2 regions of the Arthrobacter sp. B3I9 genome follow, and region 1 is predicted to be linked to the other one. Evidence: riboswitches for the same ligand, from Rfam matches in the RefSeq annotation. Region 1 holds a riboswitch; the other holds the start of a gene.
The links. Region 1 has a riboswitch for S-adenosylmethionine ahead of QFZ65_RS07585 (aminotransferase class V-fold PLP-dependent enzyme). Riboswitches for the same ligand answer to the same signal wherever they lie in the genome.

Region 1 (3,402 bases):
AGCCCGGAGTCCCGCCTACTCCACAACCGCACAGGGAGCGGCACCCGCGGTCCCCGGGGTGTTCGGTGCCCAGTGCGGATAAATGCGGTGGTCATTGGACGGGACCCAGCGGCCCGCATCCACCACGTAGTCCCAGCCGAGGCCGGTCTGCCGCAGCTCCTGGATTCCGGCGAGGAGCCGCTGCGCATCCTCGAGCCGGGAGCCAAGGCCGAAGCTGGCCCGCAGGGAACCGGAGGGCAGCCCCAGCCGCTTGAGCAACGGGTGCGCGCAGAACCGGCCGTCGCGCAGGCCGATCCCGTGCTCGGCGGAAAGGTACGCCGCCACCAAACCGGCGTCGTAGCCTTCCACCGAGAAGTTGACGACGCCGATTGTGCCCGGGCCGGTGTCTTCACGACCGGCTACGGCGCCGCTGTCCGCGAAAATCTGGTGCACGCTCACGCCGTCGATCCGGCGAAGCCCCTCGACGAGGAAGGCGCGGATGGCGTTCTCGTGGGCGTGCCACTGTGTCTGGTCCAGGGCCGTGATCACCTGGGTGGCCCGCGCCAGGGTGGCAGCGCCAAGCACGTTCGGCGAGCCGCCCTCGTGCCGTGCCGGGCCGGTGGTCCAGCTGACGGTGTCGAGCCGCGCGTCGCTGACCGCGCCGCCGCCGGCCAGGTGCGGGGTGCCGGCGTCGAGCCAGTCAGGCCGGCCAACCAACACGCCCGCGCCGAACGGCGCGTAGAGTTTGTGGCCGGAAAAGGCGAGGTAGTCGACGTCGTCCGCGGCGATGTCGATCCGGCGGTGCGGGGCAAGCTGGGCGGCGTCGACGACGATCCGCGCGCCGTACTCATGGGCCAGGGCGGCCAGCGCGCGGACCGGCAGGATCTCGCCGGTGACGTTCGAGGCGCCGGTGACCGCCAGCAAGCTGATGCCCCCGCCCGCGAGTTGCCCGCGCAGCGCGTCGAGGGTCTCCGCGATGGTGGGCGCGGCCACGACGCTGTGGTGCGGCACGGTCTGCCACGGCAGCAGGTTGGCGTGGTGTTCGATGTCGAGGTAGAGCACCTCGCCGGTGTGCCGGCCGTTCTCGACCGGCAGGCAGCCGGCCAGCAAGTTCAGTGAATCGGTGGTGTTGCGGGTGAAAATGACCGAGTCATCGGCCCGTCCGCGAACGAAGTTCCGGACGATGTTGCGGGCGTTCTCGTAGACCGAGGTGCTGATCTGTGAGGCATATCCTGCGCCGCGGTGGACGCTGGCGTAGAACGGCAGGATTTCGTTCAGGTAGGCCGACACCACGGACAGCGCCGGGGCGGACGCGCCGTAGTCGAGGTTGGCGTAGCGGACGTGGCCGCCCTGGATCAGGGGCGCCTGGATTTCGGCTCCGGTCACCGCTGCGAGCGGCCGGACGGCGACGGCGAATCGGTCATCGCGCGGCGTCTCTGAAGCGGAGCCGAAACCGGGGGTGGCGGGAAAGGTTGCAGTCGTCATGGGACCTCGCTTGAAAAGGACCCCCTGCCTCGGGGATCCGCGCTTGCCGGGTCCGTTCCGGACCGGCCAGGTCGTCACCCGGGGCACCCCGCCGCGAATGGAGGGTTGCCGGCCAGCAAACCGGGGTTTAGCGCTGGCACTCGTGACCTGCTTCGAGCGTAGGACATGCCTGCTGCCGCCGAAAAGGCGTGCCGGAATATGAAGCGTTTTGTTACGGGCGGCTCCGGCTTGCCTCTAGAGGAGGTCGTCGAGGCCGGGGTTCAGGCGCTTGAGGACCTCGGAGTGGAGGATGGAGTTGGTGGCGAGGGCGTTGCCGCCGAACGGCCCGTCCTCTCCCTCGAGGGAGGTGAAGCGGCCGCCGGCTTCCGTGACGATCGGGACGAGGGCGGCCATGTCGTACAGGTTCAGTTCGGGCTCGCAGGCGATGTCGACGGCGCCCTCCGCCACCAGGCAGTAGGACCAGAAGTCGCCGTAGGCGCGGGTCCGCCAGACTTCCTCGGTCAGTCCGATGAACTCGTCAAGGTTTCCGCGTTGCTTCCAGCCGCCCAGGCTCGAGTAGGACAGGGAGGCGTCCGAAAGTTCCGAAACGTTGGAGACTTTCAGCCGCGTCGCGGACGCGAGGGAGCGGCCGGTGTAGGCGCCGGCACCCTTCGCCGCCCACCAGCGCTTGCCCAGTGCCGGGGCACTGACGACGCCGACCACGGGCTCGCCCTCGTCCACGAGGGCGATCAGGGTGGCCCAGACGGGGACGCCACGGACAAAGTTTTTGGTCCCGTCGATGGGATCGATGATCCAGCGCCGGGAGCCGTGCCCGGAGCTGCCGAACTCTTCGCCGAGGACGGCGTCCCGCGGGCGGGAGCGCGACAGCTGGCCCCGGATGGCTTCCTCGGCGGACTTGTCAGCGTCGGTGACCGGGGTCAGGTCGGGCTTCGTCTCGATCCGAAGGTCGAGCGCCTTGAAGCGGCTCATGGTCTGGGAATCCACGGAATCTGCCAGTACATGGGCGAGGCGCAGGTCATCGTTGTAGCTTGAAGCGGGTTGACTCATGGTTCCAAACTACCGCCAAAGCAGGCTCCAACGCCGGAAGGCCACGTTCCCGGCCAGCTACGAAACGGTACCGAGTTCCTTGACGTCCTGCGCTTCCATCCGCGGATCCGTGCCGAGCAGGCGGCGAAGGGAGGCGAGCCGGGCCGGTCCGGAAGGTCCCGCGTGCCCTGCCGCCACCCAGGCGTCGACGCCGCAGTTGACGGCGCTGGAGTCGTGCTTGCATCCACGCTCGCAGGCGTCCGTACCGGGCTCGAGATCCGGAAAGGACCGGAGAATCCGGTCCGGATCCACGTGTGCCAGGCCGAAGGAGCGAATGCCGGGGGTGTCGATAATCCAGCTGCCGGCCGGCGCGTCGTTGACCTTGAGGGCAAGGGCTGAGGATGAGGTGTGGCGTCCGCGTCCGGTCACGGCGTTGACGCCGCCGGTGGCGCGCTCGGCGCCGGTGAGGGCATTGACCATGGTGGACTTTCCGACGCCGGAGTGGCCGAGCATGACGGTGACCTTGCCGTCGAGGTAGCCGCGCAGCTGAGACACCGCGTCCTTGTCCAGCCTGGCCGACAACCCGTCGTCGGAGCGCGCGTCGATGCCCGAGGCGGCAGAATCCGCCGTCTTGCTGATGATGACCGGGAACTCCAGGTGCCGGTAGTTGGAGAGCAGCTCGGCCGGGTCCTTGACGTCAGCCTTGGTCACCAGCAGCAGCGGCTCGATGCCGGCGTCGTAGGCCGCCACGAGGGCGCGGTCAATAAAGCCCGTCCGCGGCTCGGGATTGGCGGCCGCCACCACAATCACGAGCTGGTGGGCGTTGGCGACGACGGCGCGTTCAATCGGGTCGGTGTCATCGGCGCTGCGCCGCAGCAGTGTCCTGCGGTCCTGGATCTTCACCAGCCGTGC
Region 2 (3,402 bases), 2.4 Mb from region 1:
TGCGGGTGGCCGCTTCGTCCTCACCGGCGGTGATGAAGCCGGACGGGTCGGCGGTGCCGATGTTGGAGTAGAGGCTGATGATGCGGCACTCGTCGACGTCATGGATGGGGTCCACGTACGCGACATTCGTACCGGGCTTGGCGGACTGGAGCGTGTCGCACAGCTCGTTTACGGCTGCGACGCTAGGTTCGTAGCGGCGGCTCAGTAGCTGTTCGCGAAAATTTTCAGTAGCCAAGGCTGTCATATATTGCTGAGTCTCCTGCGGGATTGGTCAAGCTGCCAGGCCGTGCACGGCTCGCCGTTGTACGGGCACGCCAAAACATGGTGTGGATTGAAAAGGTGAGGTGGACCGATTCCGAGTCGATCCTTATCAGTCTATCAAGCCCCGCGACGTGCTGGACCGGCCAGGAAACCCCCGAGGGCTCCAGCCGGTCACCAGAGTCTCCGGCTGGCACGGCGTGCGCCCTCGCCGAGTGCTTCCAGCTTGGCGAAAGCAATCTGCGGATGCACCCGGCCGCCGAGGCCGCAGTCCGTGGACGCAATCACGTTTTCCCGGCCAACAAGCTGCGCAAACCGCACGATCCGGTCCGCCACGAGGTCCGGGTGTTCCACGACGTTGGTGGCGTGCGAGACGACGCCGGGGATGATGACCTTGCCCTCGGGAAGCCTTGTGTTCTCCCAGACCCGCCATTCGTGTTCGTGCCGGACGTTCGCGGCCTCGAAGGAGTAGCCGCCGGCATTGATCTGCAGGACGGAATCGATGATGTCCGCGAAGGGGATGTCCGTGGTGTGGGGCCCGTGCCAGGAGCCCCAGCAGACGTGCAGCCGGATCCGCTCCTGCGGCAGATCGCGCAGGGCCCAGTTCGTGGCCTCGACGCGGAGCTGAATGAACTTGAGGTAGTCCGGCAGGCTTGGCTCGGGGTTGATCTGGTCCCAGCTTTCGGCCAGTGAGGGGTCGTCGAGCTGTACCGTGAGCCCGGCGTCGATGATGGCCTTGTACTCCTCGCGCATGGCGTCGGCGCAGGCGTAGAGCAGTTCCTCATCGCTTGCGTAGTACTCGTTGGCGACGCGGGCGCAGGACCCGGGGGACAAGGACGCAACGAAGCCCTCGGTAAGCCCTGCCGCGGCCAGCCCGGTCTTGAGATTGGCGATGTCCGAAGCCACGAGTGCCTGTCCGGTGTAAGTCAGGGGCCCGGCGATCTTCGGCTGGGTGACGCTCCGGCGGTGCGCCAGGATTCCGGATGAGGGGTCGCTGTACGCCTCGTCGAACTTCTGCCGGTCGCGCCGGTCCGGGAAGGAGGTCAGGACGATGTTTCCGGGGCTGGAGCGGTGCACTTTTGCGTCGGCCCAGCGGTCGACGTCCGTCGGCACCAGGCCTCCGAGGCGGGAAAAGGAGTAGTTCCACCAGGCCCCGTAGTCAACGGAACTGGACATGGTGTGCCCGTATTCGCCGTCGTTGGCAATGTCGATGCCGAGGTCCTTCTGGCGCTGCACCACGTCCACAACGGAGGTCTCCAGCAGGTCGAGGAATTCGGGCGTTATGCCCTCCGCTTCCTTGGCCTTGTTGGCGGCGATCAATTCGGGGGTGCGGGGCAGGGAGCCGGCGTGGGTTACCCGGATGTGGTCTGTGTTCGGGAGCATAGCGGTTCCTTCCATCGGTCCTGGCGGTAGCACCTTTGCCGGTCACATGCGGGTGCCGGTCAGGGTTGCTGCGGCGTCAAAGGTCCAGGTCCCTCGGCCGCTCGGGATGGTCAACTCCCACTCAATTGCACTGCCGGATGTTCCGCAAGTCGGGGTTGCAGTATGTCGCCTGCAGGCCCGGCTGGCGCATATTGCGTCAACACCCGCTACGGGCTACGGGCCCCTATCCGCTAAACTTGGGTGGTAAGAGCCCCGGACTCTGGCGTTGATGGAAGAGCACAGCGGTAGATTCGGGGCATTCTCATGAACGGCGCTGACCCCAGGCGAAGCACCTCGGAGCATCCCATGGCTCCCTGGTGGATCACCGAAGGTCAGCCCGAACGAATGGGGGAGGATCCCATGCCAGCAATCGTGATCGTCGGAGCCCAGTGGGGCGACGAAGGTAAAGGTAAAGCCACTGACCTGCTTGGCGGCCGGGTTGACTATGTCGTCAAGCCCAACGGCGGCAACAACGCGGGCCACACCGTCGTCGTGGGCGGTGAGAAGTATGAGCTCAAGCTCCTTCCGGCCGGCATCCTGAGCCCGAACGCGGTTCCGATCATCGGCAACGGCTGCGTGGTGAACCTGGAGGCCCTGTTCCAGGAAATTGACGGACTGGAAGCCCGCGGCGCGGACACGTCGAAGCTGCGCGTCTCCGCCAACGCCCACCTCGTGGCCCCCTACCACCAGGTGCTGGACAAGGTCACCGAGCGCTTCCTCGGCAGCCGGGCCATCGGCACCACCGGCCGCGGCATCGGCCCGGCCTACATGGACAAGGTGGCCCGCCTCGGCATCCGGGTGCAGGACGTCTTTGACGCCTCCATCCTGCGCCAGAAGGTCGAGGGCTCGCTCCGCCAGAAGAACGGTCTGCTGGTCAAGGTCTACAACCGCCGCAGCATCGAGGTGGACGAGATCGTGAACTACTTCCTGTCCTTCGCAGAGCGCCTCCGCCCGCTGGTTATCGACAGCACCTTCGTCCTGAACACCGCCCTTGACGAGGGCAAAGTTGTCCTGATGGAAGGCGGCCAGGCCACGTTCCTGGACGTCGACCACGGCACGTACCCGTTCGTGACGTCCTCCAACCCGACGGCCGGCGGCGCCTCCGTCGGGTCGGGCATCGGCCCCACCCGGATCTCGCGTTCCATCGGCATCATCAAGGCGTACACCACCCGCGTCGGCGCCGGGCCGTTCCCCACAGAATTGTTCGACGAGATGGGCATGTACCTGCAGAAGACCGGCGGCGAGTTCGGCGTCAACACCGGCCGTCCGCGCCGCTGCGGATGGTACGACGCCGTGCTGGCGCGCCACGCCTCCCGGGTCAACGGCTTCACGGACTACTTCGTCACCAAACTCGATGTGCTCACCGGCATCGAGCAGATCCCGGTCTGCGTGGCCTACGACGTTGATGGTGTCCGGCACGACGAAATGCCGATGACCCAGACCGAGTTCCACCACGCCAAGCCGATCTTCGAGTACTTCGAGGGCTGGACGGAAGACATCACCGGGGCCCGCACCTTGGAGGACCTCCCGGAAAACGCCAAGAACTACGTGCTGGCCCTGGAAAAGCTTTCTGGAACGCGGTTCTCGGCCATCGGTGTGGGCCCGGACCGCGACCAGACGATCGTGATCAACGACCTGATCCTTGACTGACCCTGACTGACTGACGTCGCCTGCCCCGCCTACGGCGGACCCACTTACGGGGAGAGTACGACGGCGGAGGGT

Region 2: linked by a shared signal. The riboswitch ahead of QFZ65_RS18450 (cobalamin-independent methionine synthase II family protein) and the one ahead of QFZ65_RS07585 (aminotransferase class V-fold PLP-dependent enzyme) in region 1 are both predicted to bind S-adenosylmethionine.

What each region holds. Positions count from the first base shown of each region.
Region 1 covers NZ_JAUSYO010000001.1:1,608,224-1,611,625, forward strand. Annotated here, with positions in the region: gene QFZ65_RS07585 (aminotransferase class V-fold PLP-dependent enzyme) at 16-1,464, opposite strand; SAM riboswitch class IV at 1,499-1,612, opposite strand; gene hisN (histidinol-phosphatase) at 1,699-2,511, opposite strand; gene QFZ65_RS07595 (ribosome small subunit-dependent GTPase A) at 2,569-3,402, opposite strand, start outside.
Region 2 covers NZ_JAUSYO010000001.1:3,998,493-4,001,894, reverse strand. Annotated here, with positions in the region: gene QFZ65_RS18455 (uracil-DNA glycosylase) at 1-244, opposite strand, end outside; gene QFZ65_RS18450 (cobalamin-independent methionine synthase II family protein) at 433-1,641, opposite strand; SAM riboswitch class I at 1,650-1,754, opposite strand; gene QFZ65_RS18445 (adenylosuccinate synthase) at 2,041-3,330, shown strand.